Regions from separate parts of the Mesorhizobium oxytropidicola genome, predicted to be linked through region 2. Evidence: predicted binding sites of a transcription regulator. Region 2 holds the regulator's gene; each other region holds the start of a gene.
The links. The regulator LexA, encoded in region 2, represses DNA repair genes until DNA is damaged. The targets are predictions, from matches to a motif close to TGTTCNNNNTGTGTTCNG.
Positions count from the first base shown of each region.

Region 1: a site for LexA is predicted at 3,087-3,104, ahead of AC0V8S_RS07590 (helicase-related protein). Genes of this name have one in related genera too.
Region 3: a site for LexA is predicted at 3,969-3,986, ahead of dinB (DNA polymerase IV). Genes of this name have one in related genera too.
Region 4: a site for LexA is predicted at 1,067-1,084, ahead of AC0V8S_RS21110 (single-stranded DNA-binding protein). Genes of this name have one in related genera too.

Region 1 covers NZ_CM149692.1:1,518,746-1,523,615, forward strand. Annotated here, with positions in the region: gene AC0V8S_RS07590 (helicase-related protein) at 1-2,918, opposite strand, end outside; gene AC0V8S_RS07595 (hypothetical protein) at 3,219-3,455, opposite strand; gene phbB (acetoacetyl-CoA reductase) at 3,633-4,358, opposite strand; gene AC0V8S_RS07605 (acetyl-CoA C-acetyltransferase) at 4,478-4,870, opposite strand, start outside.
Region 2 covers NZ_CM149692.1:4,356,292-4,361,161, reverse strand. Annotated here, with positions in the region: gene kynU (kynureninase) at 1-246, opposite strand, end outside; gene AC0V8S_RS21710 (GntR family transcriptional regulator) at 413-1,147, shown strand; gene lexA (transcriptional repressor LexA) at 1,529-2,266, shown strand; partial or broken gene AC0V8S_RS21700 (ComEC/Rec2 family competence protein) at 2,260-4,717, opposite strand; gene gltX (glutamate--tRNA ligase) at 4,820-4,870, shown strand, end outside.
Region 3 covers NZ_CM149692.1:3,241,734-3,246,603, reverse strand. Annotated here, with positions in the region: gene AC0V8S_RS16175 (sigma-70 family RNA polymerase sigma factor) at 1-811, opposite strand, end outside; gene AC0V8S_RS16170 (alpha/beta hydrolase) at 879-1,817, opposite strand; gene AC0V8S_RS16165 (dihydrofolate reductase family protein) at 1,917-2,504, opposite strand; gene AC0V8S_RS16160 (winged helix-turn-helix transcriptional regulator) at 2,614-3,036, shown strand; gene AC0V8S_RS16155 (DUF899 domain-containing protein) at 3,094-3,807, opposite strand; gene dinB (DNA polymerase IV) at 4,017-4,870, shown strand, end outside.
Region 4 covers NZ_CM149692.1:4,249,549-4,254,418, forward strand. Annotated here, with positions in the region: gene AC0V8S_RS21095 (ATP-dependent Clp protease proteolytic subunit) at 1-130, opposite strand, end outside; gene AC0V8S_RS21100 (SRPBCC family protein) at 153-647, opposite strand; gene AC0V8S_RS21105 (ArsR/SmtB family transcription factor) at 644-958, opposite strand; gene AC0V8S_RS21110 (single-stranded DNA-binding protein) at 1,186-1,707, shown strand; gene AC0V8S_RS21115 (OsmC family protein) at 1,856-2,281, shown strand; gene AC0V8S_RS21120 (MarC family protein) at 2,308-2,937, opposite strand; gene AC0V8S_RS21125 (VOC family protein) at 3,042-3,419, opposite strand; gene AC0V8S_RS21130 (hypothetical protein) at 3,452-3,979, opposite strand; gene AC0V8S_RS21135 (helix-turn-helix transcriptional regulator) at 4,064-4,870, shown strand, end outside.

The DNA of each region.
Region 1 (4,870 bases), 2.8 Mb from region 2:
TCGGCAGCACTGCTTGCGTCGTCAGCGCCATCACCCCCACCCGCGTCGCTTCGCGCCGCGACCTCCCCCATCGAGGGGGAGGTAAGGGCAGCGTCGACGCTTTCGGCGACGGTGACGTCAGCGATGGTTTCCGCCACGGGCTCGGGAGCAGGTTCAGCAGCGGCTTCGGCGACAGGCTCCGTTGCAGGCTCTTCGGTGGCCAGGGCCGGAGTGTCCGATTGCTCTTCCGTGACAGGCTCAGCCGCCGTCTCCGCGATGACCGCGGCGGGGACTTCGACGGCGGCCTCGGCAGCAGCCGGTTCCGAACCCTCAACTGCCGCCTCCGCAGCCGCATCCGAAGCGGCGGCTTCCGCCGCCTTGGCCTGCTCGGCGCGCGCAGCTTCGTCCGCCGCAAGCTTGGCTGCGGCGGCTTCCCGCGCGGCATTGTCCTGCGCTTCCAGCCGTGCCTTGACCTCGGACGCCGGCTTCGGCTCGGCGCGGTAGCCCAGGCCTTTCAAGATTTCTTCCATGTCGTCGGCGGTGGCGCCGAGGATCGACATCATCGGCGGCGTCACCATGAAGGACTGGCCGTCATAAGCGCCGTCCGGACGCTGGCCGAGGCCAGGCTTCCAGTTGGTCGCCGGACGGATGAGATCCGCCAGCCGCTCCAGAATGTCGATGCGCACGGCGCGGCGGCCGAGATTGCGGTAGCCGGCAAGCTTGTAGAAGGCCTTGTCGAAGGCTGGATCGATGACCACGGAGGTGCGGCCCGACGCCAGCGCATGGACCACGTCGCCGAAGCCAGGCTTGTCCTTGCCGTCGTTCTTCAGCGCCCACAGCAAGGTCACCAGCCCGGCAGGGGCCGGCTTGATCAGCGCCGGCACGAAGACGTGATAGGCGCCGAAGCGCACGCCAAGCCGGCGCAGTGCCGCGCGGCCTTCCTGGTCGAGCGACTTCATCTCTTCGGCGATGTCGCGGCGGTTGATGAGGCCGAAATTCTCGACCAGTTGGAAAGCGATGCCACGGCCGATGCCGGAAATCTGGTCGGCGTTTTTCAGGTCGACCAGCGGCCTCAGCAGCGACTCGATCTGGAAATTGACGAAGCGTTCGGCGCGCGCGGCGACCTTGTCGCGCGCCGGGCCGGTCAGCTGTTCGTCGGCCAGCAGAACCAGACGCGGCTTCAGCGCGTCCTCGCCGGAAACCAGCGTCCCGATCGGTGCGCCGATCCAGCGCAGCGTGCCGTCCGAGCCGAGCGCCAAGTCGCCATTGGCGCAGGCGCCAAAACGTTCGGCACGCGCCTCGAATTCGGCGGCCAGCGCCTTTTGCGCGGCCGTTCGCACGGCCTTGGCGTCTTCGCCGCCGGCGGTCTGATCGGCGGTGAAGCGGAACCCTTGCAACTCACCGACATGATGGCCTTCGACAAGGACGGTTCCGGTAGGACTAATTTCGGCTTCAGGCATGGTATTTTCTCTAAGGCGCCGCATGAGGACGGAAGTCCTGCGGTCTACGAAGCGTTTCGTCAACCGCTCATGCAGCGCATCCGACAATCTGTCTTCGATTTCGCGCGTCTTTTCCTGCCAGTGTGCCTGATCGGCCAGCCAGCCGGGCCGGTTCGACACGAATGTCCAGGTGCGGATCTGGGCGATGCGGTGCGACAGCGTGTCGATGTCGCCCTCGGTGGTGTCGGCGCGGCGCACCTGTTCGGCCATATAGTTTTCGTCGACATGGCCGTGGCGGGCGAGGTCCATGTAGATCGAGGCGATGAGGTCGGCGTGCTGGGCCGGCGCGATCTTCCTGTAGTCGGGGAGAGCGCAGGCTTCCCACAGCAGCGCCACGCGCGTGGCATCGGTGGCAAGCGCGCGGATATCGCCGTCGCGGGAGAGATATTCGAGCGCCTGTGCGTCGACCGCCGGCAGCGCGCGCGTCAGGCCCTCGACCGGCGCGTTGGTCTCGATCGAGCGCTTCAGCGCATCGAGGCTGGCGAAGTCGAAATGCGCGGTGCGCCACTGCAGCACCTTCACCGGCTCGAAATCATGGCTCTCGATCTTCTTGACCAGATCCTCGTCAAGCGGGTCGACCTGGCCGGTGACGCCAAAGGTGCCGTCGCGCAGATGCCGGCCAGCGCGGCCGGCGATCTGGCCAAGCTCGGCCGCCGTCAGGTTGCGATACTGGTAGCCGTCGAATTTGCGGTTCTGGGCAAAGGCGACATGGTCGAGATCGAGGTTGAGGCCCATGCCGATGGCGTCGGTGGCGACGAGATAGTCGACATCGCCCGACTGGAACAGAGCCACCTGGGCGTTGCGGGTGCGCGGGGAGAGCGCGCCAAGCACGACGGCGGCGCCACCCTGCTGCCGACGGATCAGCTCGGCGATGGCGTAGACCTCGTCGGCAGAGAAGGCGACGATCGCGGTGCGGCGTGGCAGGCGGGTCAGCTTCTTCGAACCGGCATAGGCCAGATGCGACAGCCGCGGCCGGGTCACGACCGAGACGCCCTTCAGCAGGCGCTGCAGGATGCCGTGCATGGTGGCGGCACCCAGCAGCAGCGTTTCCTGGCGGCCGCGCAGATGCAGGATGCGGTCAGTGAAGATGTGGCCGCGCTCGAGGTCGCCGGCGAGTTGCACCTCGTCGATGGCGACGAAGGCAGCGTCGGTCTCGCGCGGCATGGCCTCGACGGTGCAGACTGAATATTTCGCGCCCGGCGGCTGGATCTTCTCCTCGCCGGTGATCAGCGCCACCTTGTGGGCGCCGACCTTTTCGCAGACGCGGGTGTAGACTTCCCGCGCCAGCAGCCTGAGCGGCAGGCCGATTACACCGGTTTCGTGCGCCACCATGCGCTCGATGGCGAGATGGGTCTTGCCGGTGTTGGTCGGCCCAAGCACGGCGGTCACGTCGCGGCCCGACAGGATCAGCGGCTCGGTGTGTTTGGGCTGGATGTTCATCGGCTCGGAAATATGGGCTTTCTGGCCTCTGGTTGTCGGGAGCGTGCCTCAACTGGCGCGTATGACAGGCGACACATAGGGATTTCGGGCGCGAAGCGAAAGCGGAATGTTCCGGTGGCGGCTCGAAGGCCTCTATGTCCAGCGCTAAATTGGCTGCTGCTTAACTGATGGAACGAGTCTGGAACGAATCAGCGACGAATCGGTGACTCGCCAAGATTCAGCTTTTGTTCACGGCTACATATGGGTTTTGTGACCATGAGTCTCACCACATGCTGAATCGTTGAACTGGCCCGTTTTATGCTAAGCGATCTCTGCCCTTAACCTTTGCCGGGAAACGAGGGCAGCGACCCGGTGTCCACCGCTCAAGATTATGAAATTGTTAATCTTTCTGAACTGGGCGTTAAGCGATTGCAGCGGATTCCGGGCCATTAACGTTAACTTCCGCTCAAAGCCGGAACGAATCGGCGACAAAGCAGCGCCATCGGTATTTTCCCGTTTTGTTCCCTCAATACCTTGTGTTGTGAACAGCTTATCCACCGACAATCCCCAGGCTTGCTCACAGGGTTCGCACAGGCGGCGCTGCCGCCATTAACCTTTGCGTGCCGGATTGGGGCATTGCGCCGCAGCGGCGTCGTTTTGGCTCCAGGGCATCAATTGAAAACGGACCGGTTTCCCGGCCCGTTTGTTACAAGATATGCGCCGCCGTTAGACGTCTCAGGCGAAGTATTGGCCACCATTGGCCGTGATGGTCGAGCCGGTGATGAAGCCGGCGTCTTCGGAAGCGAGGAAGACGACGCAGCGCGCGATCTCTTCCGGCTCGCCGAGGCGGCCGACCGGAATCTGCGGCAGGATGCGCTCGTTGAGCACCTTCTCGTCGATCGCCTTGACCATTTCGGTGGCGATGTAGCCGGGGCAGATGACGTTGACGGTGATGCCCGCGCGGGCACCTTCCTGCGCCAGCGCCTTCGAGAAGCCGATGTCGCCGGCCTTGGCGGCGGAATAATTGACCTGGCCGGCCTGGCCCTTCTGGCCGTTGATCGAGGAGATGGTGACGACGCGGCCGAACTTGCGCTCGCGCATGCCGTTCCACAGCGGATGCGTCATGTTGAAAACGCCGGACAGATTGGTGTCGATGACCTCTTTCCACTGGTCGCGCGTGATCTTGTGGAACATGGCATCGCGGGTGATGCCGGCATTGTTGACCAGCACCGAAACCGGGCCGAGATCGGCCTCGACCTGTTTGATGCCGGCGGCGCAAGCGTCATAGTCGGCGACCGACCATTTGTAGACCGGAATGCCGGTTTCGGCCTTGAACTTCGCCGCCGCCTCGTCGTTGCCGGCATAGTTCGCGGCAACCGAATAGCCGGCGTTCTTCAAAGCGATCGAGATCGCTGCGCCGATGCCGCGCGATCCGCCCGTGACGATTGCAACCTTGGTCATATGTCCTCCCTTTTTTGTCACTGAAGCGAACAGAGAGTAGCGAATAGCGAATAGGGATTTGATATCCCATTGCGCCGACGCTGTTCTTCCCTATTCGCCACTCCCTATTGGCTATTCGCTCAGAGCGCTTCCACGCAGAGCGCAACGCCCATGCCGCCGCCGATGCACAGGGTGGCGAGGCCCTTCTTGGCGCCGCGGCGGCGCATCTCGTAAACCAGCGTGTTGAAGACGCGGGCGCCCGAGGCGCCGATCGGGTGGCCGATGGCGATGGCGCCGCCATTGACGTTGACGATCGAAGGATCCCAGCCCATGCCCTTGTTGACGGCGCAGGCCTGCGCGGCGAAAGCCTCGTTGGCCTCGACCAGGTCGAGATCGCCAACCGACCAGCCGGCCTTTTCCAAAGCCTTGCGCGAGGCGGGAATGGGTCCGGTGCCCATGATCGCCGGATCGACGCCGGCGGTTGCCCAGGACGCGATGCGCGCCAGCGGGGTGATGCCGCGCCTTTTAGCTTC
Region 2 (4,870 bases):
CTGGTCGCCGAGCGCAACCGGCATATCGAACCAGCCGGCGGTGTTCCAGGCACGAATGAGGTCCTGCGCCCACTCCTGCGTCGCCGCCTTCTGCAGCTCGTTGAAGACGGCGGGCGCCGCGGCACCCAGCGAATTGCCGTCGAGGTAGATCACACCTTCCGGCAGAATGAAGCGGTCGCGCATGGCACGCAGCGGATCCGCCGCATCCATGGCTTCGACTGCTGCGAGATCGAGTGTTGCATTCATGATCGATTGTCCTTCGCGCATGGGCGCGCCCAGATGAACACGTCAGGTGAAATCGGCTGGGCAATCATGAGCAGTCTGCCAAACCCTGTCAAACATTATATATAATTTACGCCATGGAAGGCTTTCATATATAATCGTGACGTGACAGCCTAAGGATGGGACAACGATGTTGGACGAAGGACTCTCGAAGACGGAAGCGGCCTACAGGCTGGTGCGTCGCGATATCCTCGCGACCCGTCTGCGGCCCGGCGCGCCGCTCAAGCTCAGCGCGTTGCGCAACAGTTATGGCATTGGCTGGACGCCGTTGCGCGAAGCGCTGTCGCGACTGGAGGCGGAGCGCCTGGTGACTTCCATCAGCAATCGCGGCTTTGCCGTTGCTCCGGTTTCGCGCACCGAATTGGAAGACCTGTCGCGCGCCAGGTGTGTCGTCGAACTGCCACTGCTTCAGGAATCGATCGAGAAAGGTGGCCACGATTGGGAAAACGCGGTCGTCGCCGCCCATTACCGGCTGTCGCGTTGCAAGACCGCTGTCGACGATCCATCCGACGAAGTGGTCGACGAATGGGATGAAAAGCACGAGGCTTTCCACGCGGCACTGCTCAGTGCGGCAGCATCCCCCTGGCTGCTGACCTTTCATTCCACGATCGCGGATCAATTGCGTCGCCATCACCGTTTTCTCGGCTTGGCGCCAACGCTGCGGGCGGCGGCCGGCCTGCAGCATGGTTACGAGGAGGCCGTGGAGGCGTTGCGCCAGGCGGTCGCAATCGAACATCACACCGCGCTCATGGAGGCGGCGCTGGATCGTAATATCGAGCGCGCGAAAACCCTGATGATCGCCCATATCGGCTATACGCTGCATGTCTATGTCCATGCCGGCGACGGCAGCATAAATAAGCGGTAGCGCAACGGGATCACGGACCGAAGCCGGTATGGCAATTTCGTGGCAAAGTTGGCATTTTGGCTTCGTTTCGTTCACGGCAGGCCAAGGATTGGTGAAAGGAGAAAAATCTCTCATCGAGCTTTGTCGGCTACTGATGCCAGACCTCGGAGCAGGATAGGCCACAGGCCATTAACCAAAACAATTTCAAAGCCGGCAAGCGCACCGCGCGGCGGCAGGCAGGCATCGAACACCGCCTGTTGCCGGGCCAAATAATTTCAGACGCCTTAACGAATTCACTAAACTTTAAACAGTTGCAGAACACAACTGGAACAGATAGGGTTTGTTCTGGGTTTGTTTTTCGATTCTGGTTCACACCCTTCGTTCAATGCCTTGGGGGCCGCCATGCTGACACGCAAGCAACATGAACTGCTGATGTTCATTCATGAACGGCTGAAGGAAAGCGGCATTCCGCCTTCCTTCGACGAGATGAAGGAAGCGCTCGATCTCGCCTCCAAGTCAGGGATCCATCGCCTGATCACGGCACTGGAGGAACGCGGCTTCATTCGCCGGCTGCCCAATCGGGCGCGAGCGCTGGAAGTGCTGCGGTTGCCGGATTCGATCGCGCCGGGCCTCAACGCGGCAAAGAAATTCTCGCCAAGCGTCATTCAGGGCAGTCTCGGTCAGGGCGGCCTTGGCCGCCAGATCAAGCCGGCGCCATCACGCTTGCCCGCGGCCGGCAATGATGACGACGCGGTTTCCGCCGTGTCGATTCCGGTGATGGGCCGCATCGCCGCCGGTGTGCCGATCGATGCCATCCAGCATCAGACTCATTCCATCTCGGTGCCGCCGGACATGATCATGGGCGGCGAGCACTATGCGCTGGAGGTCAAGGGCGACTCGATGATCGAGGCCGGCATCTTCGATGGCGACACGGTCATTATCCGCAACGCCGATACGGCGAGCCCGGGCGAGATCGTCGTGGCGCTGGTCGACGACGAGGAAGCGACATTGAAGCGGTTCCGCCGCAAAGGCGCCTCGATCGCGCTTGAAGCCGCCAACCCGGCCTACGAGACGCGTATTTTCGGGCCGGACAGGGTCAAGGTGCAAGGCAAGCTCGTAGGGCTGATCCGGCGCTACTGAGCAGGGACGGCAGCCGGTTTTTCGGCTTTTTGATAGGGCAGCAGCCCCCTCGCCTCGCGTGAATATTTTCGCTGTGCATGCCAGGGCCGATACGGCCCGTCCACCGCGAAGTTGACGGTTGGCGGACCGGTCGCCGATTGGCGGTCGAAGAAGACGGCGGCACTACCTTTGCGGGCAAGTTGCCGTTTGGTGACGACAAGAACCAGCGGATTGTGGCAGGCATCATAGCCGGTTGCATCATTGACGACGATCAAATCGGCGAAACCGCAGGCCTTCCAGGTGTCCTTGCGGTCTTCGACATGTGCGATGATCGCACCGGACGGGTGCCGGGCAAGACAGACGCCATCCGTGCAGTAGAACGGAGCTCCCGGCGGGAGGTTGACGGCATCGGCAATGTCGAATTGCCCATCTGCCTTGCTGAACATCTCCGGCACGACGATGGTTTCGGACACCAGCGCGCGTTTCCAATTGTCGATGGTGAATTCGTTCGGGCGAGCCCGGCTGACCGCGAGTTCGCCGCCGCCGATCGGCAGCGCGACCAGCCGCGCATCTTCCGAGATCAGTACGTCCGGCGTGCGCGTATCCGACACCGTCAACAAGCCGGCAAGCGCGAATGGCACTGCCGCGAGCCGCAACCAGGTCGTCGCCATCGTCGCGATGACCAAGGCGACGGTCACCAGCAGCACCGAGTGCTGCGAAATCAACCCGACCGCATCGATTGGGGAGCGTTCCGAAATCCACGCGGATATGGCGATCATCGCCGTCAGGCCTTTGCCCATTAGGTAGAGGGATGGCGCATCCAATCCAAACGGCATTAGCAATGCACTGGCAACGGCCAGGAACATCACGACTGACACGATCGGCATGACGGCCAGATTGGCGAACAGGCTGAGCGGCGACACACGCTGGAAATGCCAGATGGCGAACAGCGCCGTGGCGCAGCCGGCTATGATGGAGGTAATCGCCAACCCGCCCGTCGCCAGCAGGAATTTTCGCGTCAGGAATCCGGGCAAGGATCGCTTTGGCGGTGGCGGTCTTACCTTTCCCGCGTGGTGGTCCGCCCAGCCGGCATAGGCACCGACCAGCGCGGCCGTTGCGGCGAACGACATCTGGAAACTCGGGCCGACCACTTCGTGCGGCGACACCACGATGACGGCGATCGCCGAGATCGCCAGATTGCGCATCGTCAGCGCCGCGCGATCAAACAGCACGGCAATCAGCATCACCGCCAGCATTATGAAGCTGCGTTCGGCGGCGACGACGACACCCGAAATCACGAGATAGGCGGCGATCGAGAACAGGGCCGCGGCGGCCGCGTATTTCTTCACCGGCCGACGTGCTGAAAAATCCGGAAACAGCGCGAAGGCACCGCGCAGCAGACCCATGATGGTGCCGCCGACCAGCGCCATATGCAGTCCGGAAATCGAGATGATGTGATAGATACCGGTACGCCGCATCGCTTCGTTGATTTCGTCGGGAATGCCCGCGCGGACACCAACGATGAGCGCCGCCGCGATCTCACCTTCAGCACCACCGACAGTGGCCCGGATATGGTCGGCGATGGCTTCACGGGCATTTTCTACCCCGGGAGAAAAGCCGGGCCGACAACGGCATCTCACCATCATCGGCTGCAACAAGCTTCGGATTGCCGAGAAAGAAGCCGCTGCCGCCAATGCCGGCGAAGTAGCTGTCGAAGGAGAAATCGTAGCTGTCCGGTCGCACCGGGCCGGTCGGCGGCAACAGTTTGGCATAGCCGGTGACCAGGGAGCCGGCGGTCATTTCCGCAGGGACATTGCGCGCCGAAAGCCGGACCCTTTCCGGCGCATAGCGCAGTGTCGGCCGGGCGGTCGACGTCACGTCGATGGTCAGCCGGATGCGGCCGGTCTCCATCCGGTCGAGCGAAACGACGCGGCCGGTCACCTGCGTCGAGATTTCCGAACCCAGCATCTGGGTACCCGCCCGCCATGTCTCGGCCTTGGCGGCAAGCAGGCCAAGCGCGCACAACAATGCCGCCGTGAAGCCCAGATGGGTTTTCGGCCAGGAACGCGAAACAAGCGCGCAGATCGCCAACAGCACGACGACCGCGACAGGCTTTGCAAAATCAGGCTCCGCCGCCAGCGAATAATAGCCGATCGCACCAGTGGCCAGACAAACCGGCACCAGCAGGAAGGCGATGCCCCGGTCAAGCTCGAGCTCGGCTGCGGTCGCCACACTGTAGCGCAGGCGGGGCCACGAAACCTGGCCGAGTTGCCGCCGGACACGCACAATCCGGCCCGAGGCAGTGGACGGAAGTGGCGCCGGGATATCCGCCTGCGGCAGCTGGCTGCCGGAGCCTGGCACAAGAGGCGATGGTGGCAGCGAGGCTGGCGGCGGGATCGCAAACAGGGATCGCTCGCTGACGCCAACACTAGCGTCCTCGCCCCGATCCGAGCCCCGGCCTCGTCCAGCCATCGGGTCTGCCCCTTGCACCCCTGACGCCCTATGCTACATGAACGCGCGACGCGCGAAAGTCCGCGCAGCCGCACCCCGCTTCAGATGGTTTCCGAGAGTTTCATGTCCGACAAGGTCGTCACCCGTTTTGCCCCCTCACCCACCGGCTATCTG
Region 3 (4,870 bases), 1.1 Mb from region 2:
CATGCAGCCTGTCGACGACCAGCACGGCCTGCCCTTCGACCACGTCTGGCCGCATGCGCCATGGCTCGCCGCGCTCATATTCGACAAAATAGGGCGAGCGGGAGAGCAGGCCATTGTAGCAATCCGAGACCCGCAGCCGGGCGTCGGCGCTGGTCAGCGCCCGCACCCCGTCCCAGTCCCTGGCATTGAAGAGTTCAACATAGCGGCCAAGCAGCCGCTCCAGTTCCGGGTCATGTGCAGGCGCCGCGACCGGTTGCGCCGGCAGAGCGGCGAGCTTGGCCCGGCCGCGATTGAGCGCCGATTTGACGCCGCCAGATGTCGAGCCGACCAGGTCGGCGATCTCGTCGAGCGAATGGTCGAAGACATCCTTGAGCAACACACAGGCGCGCTCCTTCGGTGGCAGGTGCATCACCAGTCGCTCGATGGCGCGGCCGGCGCCAGGGCCGGCGGGCTCGACCGGCAGCACGATCTCATCGCTTGCATAGCCTGCCTCGGCCTTGAGCCGCGTGCGGCGGGTGCGGATGAAGTCGATGCAGCGATTATGGGCGATGCGGAACAGCCACGGCCGCAACGCCTGGGTATTGTCTAGCAGACCGATCTTGCGATAGGCCTCGAACAAAGCCTCCTGCATGATGTCCTCGCCGTCGAGAGCCGAGCCGGTCATGCGCGCGCAATAGCGGTGGAGACGGACGCGCAGATGCGAGACCGTCTCCAGGAACGCCCTGTAGCGCAGGTCGAACAGGCCTTCGGGATCGAGGCGCGGCTCAATGCCTTGCCTGGTCTCATGGGAATTGCGGATTTGCTGGTTCATCACAGCACGTCGCTCGGCATTGCCACAGCATCGCGCAAGCGCCGCGCATCCACAAGTCGGCCCATGGTCAGGCCGCTCTGCTGTCGGCGACATTGTCGCCAGCATCCGGCAGCCCAAGCCTCGGCCGCACCCAGGCGGCGAGGCGGCCGATCGCGTCGTCGGCTTCCGGCGCCCGGCCGGCCATCATCTGGAACGTGTGCAGCATGCCGTCGAAGACGTCGAGCCGCGTCTCGATGCCAGCCTGCCGCGCGCGCTCGGCGAACATGCGGCTTTCGTCGACCAGCGTCTCGTCGGCGCCGGCCTGCAGGAAGACGGGCGGAAAGCCGCTCAAATCGGCATAGAGCGGGCTGACCTCCGGATCGAGCCGATCGTAGTCGCCGATGAAGTTGGTCACCAGCCAGTCGACGCCGCCCTTGGCGAAGAAAGGATCCTTTTCGCGGTTGGTTTCGTAGCTGGCAGCGGTCAGCGCCATGTCGAACCAGCCGGACATCATCAGCGTGGCGGCCGGCAGCGGCCGACCTTGCGCGCGCAGGCGCTGCAGGAGGCCATAGGTCAGCACCGCGCCGCAGGAATCGCCCGCAAGCGCGATCGCTTTTGCGTCGAAGCCTTGGTCGATGAGCCAGTTCCAGGCTGCCATCGCCGCCTCGAGCTGGGCCGGATACTTGCCTTGGTTCGCCAGCGGATAGTTGTAGAGCAAGGCCCGGCAGCCGACGGCCTTGGCCAGATGGCCGACCAGCTTGCGGTGGGTGTAGATCGAGCCGCCGAGAAAGCCGCCGCCATGCGCATAAAACAGCACGCGCCGCTCGTCGGCGCCTTTCGGCACGATCCATAGGGCAGGCACACCGCCGGCATCCACCTCGATATAGTCGACGCCGCCGGGTTCGCCGGTCAGCGCCGTCCAACTGGCATCGTTGAACTCGACGAACGCCTGCGGGCTCATTTTGCCGGCATTGGCGGCGATCGCCGCGTAGTGGTTCCTGTTTGCCTCGCTCTCGATGCTCGCCATGACGGTCTCCCAGGGTTGCGGATCGCGGATTGCGACCTTCCAAGCCAGAGACGGATGGGCTGACAAAAAGGATACGTCAGATCAGGATTTTCTCTCTCCTCACCCCGCCGGCGCGTAGCGGTTGACCACCATGCCGCAGGCATAGGCCTTCGAGCCGACCAGCCGGAGGTTCTGAAAACCGCCCTGGTCGAAGATGCGGCGTCCCGCGCCCAGCACGGCCGGATTGACGAACAGCTGGAACTCGTCGACCAGCCCGGCCGCGATCAGCGACGAAGCGAAGCCGGCGCCGCCGAAGACGGCGATGTCGCCGCCCTCGCCCGTCTTCAGCGCCTCGACCTCGCGCGGCAGGTCGCCGCTCACCACCGTCGTGCGTTCCCATCGCGAAGCCTTCAACCTGTCGCTCGGCACTACCTTCCGTGCCTCCACGATGCGCTGGGCGAAGGCGTAGAACGGATCGCGGGGAAACTTCTTCGCCGCATTGCCCCAATGGCTGAGATAGCCCTCCTCCGCCATCTTGCGGCTAAGCAGGATGGTGTCGATGCCGGCGAAGACGGCGTTGAAATCCCGCTTCAGTTCCTCGTCCCAGCCAATGTCGTCACCCCATTCCCAGAGCTGCCAGCGATGGTCTTCGTTCGCGCCGACAAAACCGTCGACCGACATCTGCATATGCAGGATCAGCTTCTTCATCATCGTTTCCTCGTTGTCAGGCCCATGGGAAATAGCTTTACTTTTGGAACCATTTACGTGTGGGAAAAATGATGTCAATAGTAAAGTGATTAAAAATGGAACCATAGACATGTCGACCCGCGAAAGATCCGGCTGCCCGATCAGCCTGTCGCTCGAACTGCTCGGCGACCGCTGGACGCTGCTCATCATCCGCGACCTGGTCTTCGCCGGGAAAAAGCATTTTCGCGAATTCCTGCAGTCGGATGAAGGCATCTCCTCGCGCACGCTGGCCGAACGGCTGCAGACGCTGCAGGACGAAGGCATCCTCACCCGCAGCGACGATCCGAGCCACGGGCTGAAGGCGATCTACCGGCTGACGGAAGCCGGCATCGACCTTCTGCCGGTGCTGGCCGCGCTCGGCGCCTGGGGCAGCAAGCACCGCAAGGCCGACGATCATCTCGCCCGCATCGCCGACGAGTTGGCGGCCGGCGGCGAACCGGCGCTGGAACGGTTGAAGGCAGCGCTGCGGGCCGAGCATCTGGCAAAAACTTGATCGCCGAAGCTCTTGGAGGATGCCCCGAGGGGCGTCGCCCAACCGCGCGGCGGATCATCAGCGATCATCATATTCATCGTGAAGGCGGACCCAATCGCCCAGCGTATGCGATGGGCCATTTTCATTGCGGCCGATGGGAGTGAGGTCCAGATAGCTATACGTCCCGATCAGGTTCTCGCCGCCCCGGCCCCGCACCTGGAACGTGCAATAGATCGTGCCATCGTCATCCCTGTAGAAGACGGTCGTGCCACCGCGATCCTTGCCTGTCATCGCGACCTCTTCGAAATTGAACAGCACCTTGCCCGAACTGATCTGGTCCTCGGTGAACGACACCTGGAAGTCGAAATTGAAATCGCTTCCGAAGGACGAAGCCCAATCGAACTGCCAATTCATCCGTGCCTTGAAATCCATGAGCTCGGCCAGAGGCGCGCGCGCGCAGACGACCAGGGAGACGTCGTGATGCCTGAGATGCTGGTTGGCGGCGTCTATGTGGTCGCAAAGGAACGAACAGCCGGTGCAGCGATAGTCCGCATTGGGCGGAAACATGAAGTGATAGACGATCAACTGGCTGCGCCCCGCAAAGAGATCGGCCAGAGATTTCCGTCCCTGGATCGTATCGAAAACGTAGGGTTTGTCGATGCGCAGCCACGGCAGTGAGCGCCGCTCCGCCGCGAGTTGTTGACGCTGGCGCGTAAACGCCTTTTCTTTTGCGAGATGCGCTTTGTGCGCTTCAAACCAGTCCGAGTAAGGCGCGATGATGTGGTCGGTCATGTCGTGCTCCTTCCGCACTCAGGCGTATGCTGACAGCCTTGCTGCCCGTCTTTAAGACGTTGTTGAAAACCGCGATCCGACATTGGTTGTGCAATTTTCGCGGGAAGAGCGCCGATGACACAGGCGGATGCGGACATGGCGCTTGACATATGTGCACGATTTGTTCTCTATTCGTTCCAATCCATCAGCAACCATGGATATGCAGCCGGATGGAAACGACAGCCACCATCCTGCATGCCGATCTCGACGCCTTCTATGCCTCGGTCGAACAGTTGCTCGACCCGTCGCTGCGCGGCAAGCCGATCGCGGTCGGCGGCGGCGTGGTGCTGGCCGCCTCCTATGAAGCGCGTGCCTTTGGCGTGCGCGGCGGCATGCCGGGGCGCAAGGCGCGCGAGCTCTGCCCGCAATTGATCTTCGTTGGCGGCAATTTCAGCCACTACCAGCGGCTGGGCGACGCGGCGATAAAAGTGCTCGACGATTTCACGCCGGTGGTCGAGCGCATCTCCATCGACGAGGCCTTCGCCGACGTCGCCGGCTGCACGCATCTGTTCGGGCAGCCAGAAGAGATCGCCACGGCGATCCGCCGGCGCGTGCGGGCCGAACTCGGCCTGCCGATCTCGATCGGCGTGGCCCGCACCAAGCATCTGGCCAAGATCGCCTCGCAGGTGGCCAAGCCCGACGGGCTGGTGGTGGTCGATCCCGGCACGGAGCTCGCCTTCCTGCACGATCTGCCGGTCTCGCTGATGTGGGGCGTCGGTCCGGCGACCAAGGCGCGGCTGGCCGAGATCGGCGTCGAGACCATCGGCGAGCTGGCGAGGACACATAGCGGCGCGCTGACGCGGCTGCTCGGCCCCGCCGCCGGCGAAAAACTGGCCGCCCTGTCCTGGAACCGCGACCCAAGGAAACTGGAGACCAAGCGCCGGGCGCACTCGGCCGGCGCGCAATCGGCACTTGGGCAGAAGCCCGCCGTGGCGCGGGTGATCGTGCCGACCTTGCTGCATCTGGCCGACCGCGTCGCCAGCCGGCTGCGCGCCAAGGCGCGGCCTGGCCGCACGGTAACGGT
Region 4 (4,870 bases), 110 kb from region 2:
CGTCGTCGTTGATCTCGCCATTGATGAAGATGATGCGCTCGCGCAGCAGCCGCGAGAAAATGTCGAAGGCGCGTTCGCCGCGGCTCGATTGCTCGATCACCATCGGCACCAGACTGGCAAGACCGCTCATTTTTCGTCTCCGATTTCCGTGTTCAGGCTGCGCGCAGCAGAAGGCGCGGTGTGTTGGCGGCAATGGGCTTTCCGGCCCCACGCAATCCCAGCGAAAGCCGGCAGCCGGTACCCGCCATGGCGACCGCAGGCATCGCTTTCCCAGCAAAACCGTCATGGACGATGCGCAGATGCGTGCCGCCGGAAACGGTGCGGGCGAGTGTGAAGGTGACGGTACTGTCGAGCGGACCCTGCCGCGTCGCATCGCGTGGCTGCTCGCGCCAGGAATAGCGCAGCAGGCGTTCGGGCTCGGCGTCGAGGATTTCGCACTCGATCGCTGCGTCCGTCCCGGCGAAGGCAAAACGCTTGCCGATTTCCGGCGTGATGTCGTTTGGCATCATCCAGGCCGCGAGCAGTTCCGGCACGGTCAGCGCCCGCCACACCTTTTCCAGCGGTTCGGCAAGGTCGTATTCGAACTCAAGCGCATCCGGAGCGGCTTCGCCCTGGGTCTTGGCGTTCATCGATCGCAAATCTTTCATTGATCCATGTCCTTCAAAACCGTCTTCAGCCTTTCGATGCGCTCCGGCCAGAAGGTCCGGTAGCGTTCGATCCAGGAGAGCAGGGGGGCAAGCCCCTGCGGATCGGCGCGGTAATAGGCGTTGCGGCCGACCCGCCGCTCGACCACGAGGCCGGCGCCGCGCAGCACCGCAAGATGCTGCGACACCGCCGGTTGCGATACGGTCAGGCCGCTGCGCAATTCCGATACGCTCATCTCAGCTGCGGCGAGACGCTCGAAGACGGCGCGGCGCGTCGGGTCGGCCAGGGCGCGGAAAATCTCTGCTTCGATCATGACAAAAGCATAAGTCGATACTTATTGATTTGGCAAGCACTGTTTTGAGACCCATATGATGGGCTCGGGCATTGCTGCCATTCCTTGACAATCAGCGGCGGTGCATGTAGGAACGAAAAGGGAACAAAAACCTTGTGGGAAAAGCCAGCCTTAGCAGGCGGCAGACGTGCGCAGCCTGTAAGGTGCTGCGACAAAAATTTGTTTTCGGATGAGCGCGGAGAAAAATCATGGCGGGTAGCGTCAATAAGGTCATTCTGGTCGGCAATCTCGGCGCGGACCCTGAAATCCGGCGCCTGAACTCGGGCGAGCCGGTCGTCAACATCCGTATCGCCACATCGGAAAGCTGGCGCGACAAGAATTCCGGCGAGCGCAAGGAAAAGACCGAGTGGCACAATGTCGTCATCTTCAATGAGGGCATCGCCAAGGTGGCCGAGCAATACCTGAAGAAGGGCATGAAGGTGTATGTCGAGGGCCAGCTGCAGACGCGCAAATGGCAGGACCAGACCGGCGCCGACAAGTACACGACGGAAGTCGTGCTGCAGAAATTCCGTGGCGAGCTGCAGATGCTCGACGCGCGCGGCCAAGGCGAGGGCGGCCAGGTCGGCGGTTATTCCGGTGGCGGCAGCAGCCGCGGTTCCGATTTCGGCCAGTCCAGCCCGAACGAAAGCTTCAACGGTGGCGGCGGCGCTCCCAGGGGCGGCGGCGGCGGCGGTTCGTCGCGCGAGCTGGACGACGAAATCCCGTTCTGATCGAAAGCAAATACCAGGCGGCTGACGTCGCCAGATGACTGACGTTACGTGATCGATACGCCCCGAGGGTCCTGATGGACTTTCGGGGTTTTGCGTTGTTGATTTGGCCTGACAGCAGGCGCGGTCAAAGGACTGAAAGGACAGGGCAATGAAGGCACGGGTAAAATGGGTCGAAGAGCGCACCTTCGTCGGCGAGTCCGGCAGCGGCCACAAACTGGTGCTGGGAACGGCCTCCAGCCCTGATGGCAAGACGCCTGGGCCGAGCCCGATGGAGCTGGTGCTGATCGGCACCGGCGGCTGCTCGGCCTATGATGTCGTGCATATCCTCGAAAAGGGCCGTGAGGCGGTCGAGGACTGCGTGGTCGAACTTGACGCTGACAGAGCCGAGACTGATCCAAAGGTGTTCACGCGCATCCATATGCATTTCATCGTCAAGGGCAGGGCGCTGTCGTCGGACAAGGTCAAGCTGGCTATCGATCTGTCGATCGAAAAATACTGCTCGGCCTCCGCAATGATGGCCAAGACGGCCGTGATTACGCACGATTTTGAAGTGATCGATACGGCGGCGAAGTGAGGGCAGTCGGCAGTCCGGGCTGCCGTTCACCCCGCCATCAGCGCCTTGATGCCGTCGGCGACGAACTGTACCGCCAGAGCCGCCAGGATGACGCCGAGCAGGCGGGTCAGGATCGAGCGGCCGGTCTGGCCGAGGATACGGTCGATGCGTTCCGACAGCACGAACACCAGATAGGTGATGGCGAGGCAGACGAAGATGATGCCGACGAGTGCGGCCTGCGCCGCAAAGCCCTGAAACGAGCCGGAAAGCAGCACCGTCGCCGAAATCGCGCCGGGGCCGGCGATCAGCGGGATCGCCAGCGGGAAGGCGGCGATGTTGTGGATCATGTCTTTGGTGATGGCGACGTCGCCGATCTTCTCCTTGCGGTCCTGCCGGCGCTCGAAGACCATTTCGAAGGCGATGAAGAACAGCAGAAAACCGCCGGCGACGCGGAAGGCCGGCAGGGTGATGCCGAACACCGACAGGATCGAGGCGCCGGCCACCGCGAACAATGCCATCACCAGGAAGCCGATGACCGAGGCGCGCACCGAAACCTGCTGGCGCTCCTCGCGGTTCATGCCGCGGGTCACGGCGAGGAACAGCGGCGCCAGGCCGGGCGGGTCGATGGTCACCAGAATGGTGACGAAGGCATTGAACAGGCTGTCGAAACTCGGCATCGCTGACCCCTCCCGCCGGGCCGAGCCCGCGCTCCGATATTGGTAGAGCAAAGCCCGGTCGGTGGGAACAGTCGGGATCCGCGAAACTGCGGAACTCGGCCGGGTTAGCCGGCAACGCCGCAATAGGCCTCGAGGCGATAGCCGTCCGGGTCGATGACGAAGGCCGCATAGTAGTCGTCGCCATAGGCGGAGCGCAGGCCGGGCGGGCCATTGTCGCTGCCGCCTTCGCGGAGCGCGCCGGCATGGAAAGCATCGACGCTGTCCCGTGTCGGGGCGGCGAAGCAGAAATGCAGGCCGGATTTTTCGTCCGCCGGCACCGGCCGAGCCGCCTCATTGACCCACAGCACGGCGCTTTGAGCACCATAGCCGAGCGAACCCGGTGACTGGCTGAGGCAGGTGTAGCCGAGCGGCTTCAGCGCTGCGTCATAGAAGCGCTTCGAGGTATTGGCGTCGCGGACACCGACCGAGATATGATCGAACATTGTTTTCTCCATCGTTACAAGGGGTTGTGATGTCATCTTGCAGATTGACGGCGCGCCAGGAACTCGACTTCGAGGTGCCAGTCCGCGCCGTCGTGCGAGCGCTCGCCGAGCCAGCGGAAGGAATTTTTGGTGATCCGCGAAAAACTCCAGCGCACCGATGCGCCAGTACCATCGGCGCCGATCTGCACGATGGTGTCGTCTTCGGCGCGGCCGAGCTGGCGGCTGAAATATTGATTGCGCGGGTCGCTCCAGAAAATGTGCCAGGCGTCCGCAGTGGGATCATAGACCCGCAACGTCGTGCCGTAGAACGTCCACTTGCCCAGGGATGGCGAGGGGTCGGCGTCGCGCGCGGGCAGGATCCAGACGTCCTGGATGGCGCGGCCTTCCAGCACCCAGCCGAAATGCACCTCGCCGCGTCCGGTCAGCACGGTGCCATCCTCGAGATGGCGTGAGGCGTCGAATGTCCAGGCGCCGACGAAGCGGCCGTAAAGGTTCAGTTTTTCGGCAAGTCCGTCGATCGGGCCGGGGCTGTGCAGGGCTTCAGCAAAGGGGTCGAGCATGGCTGCGGTCTCTTCTGTCAGGAGACCGGGAGGAATACGCGCTCATGGGGTTCTGGGCTTGGGAAAAATTGCTATATTTCAGCCATGACAGCGACGACCCGCACTCTCGCATCCGGATCCGGCTGGCACGTCACGGATGTTATTTGCACGGCCGGCGTCGGCGACCGGCCGTTCGAGGAATCCCATCAGGATTTCTGCGTCGCCGCGGTGACAAGCGGCACGTTCCGCTACCGCGCACAACAAGGTACGGCGATGCTGGCGCCGGGCGCGCTCCTGCTTGGCAATTCAGGCACATGCTACGAATGCGGGCACGAGCATGGCAGCGGCGACCGCTGTCTCTCGTTCCATTTCGGACCGGCCTATATGGAACGGATTGTCGCCGGCGTGCCGGGCGCCAGGACGCTCACCTTCGAGGCGCCGCGCTTGCCGCCCTTGCCGGTCCTGGCGCCGTTGCTGGCCGAGGCGGAAACCGCGCGCGAAATGGCCGACAAGGATGCCTTCGAGGAAGTTTCCCTGCGTATAGCGGGCGCGGCCGTGGCCACGGCTTGCGGCGCCACGCCTGTCAGGCACGGACCGAGCCGCCGCGACCAGAAACGGGTGGCCGAAGCCGTGCGGCGGATCGAACTGGATGCCGACGGGCCGGTTTCGCTATCGGCACTGGCGGATGAGACGGCGACCAGTCCCTATCATTTCCTGCGCATTTTCCGGCAGGTTGCCGGCATGACGCCCTACCAGTTCCTGCTCAAGACCCGCCTGCACCGCGCCGCGCTGCGGCTGCGCCTGTCGGATGATGCGATCGGGACCATCGCCTTCGACGCCGGCTTCAACGACCTGTCGACGTTCAATCGCCGGTTTCGACGTGTCATGGGTGAGACGCCAGGCGATTATCGC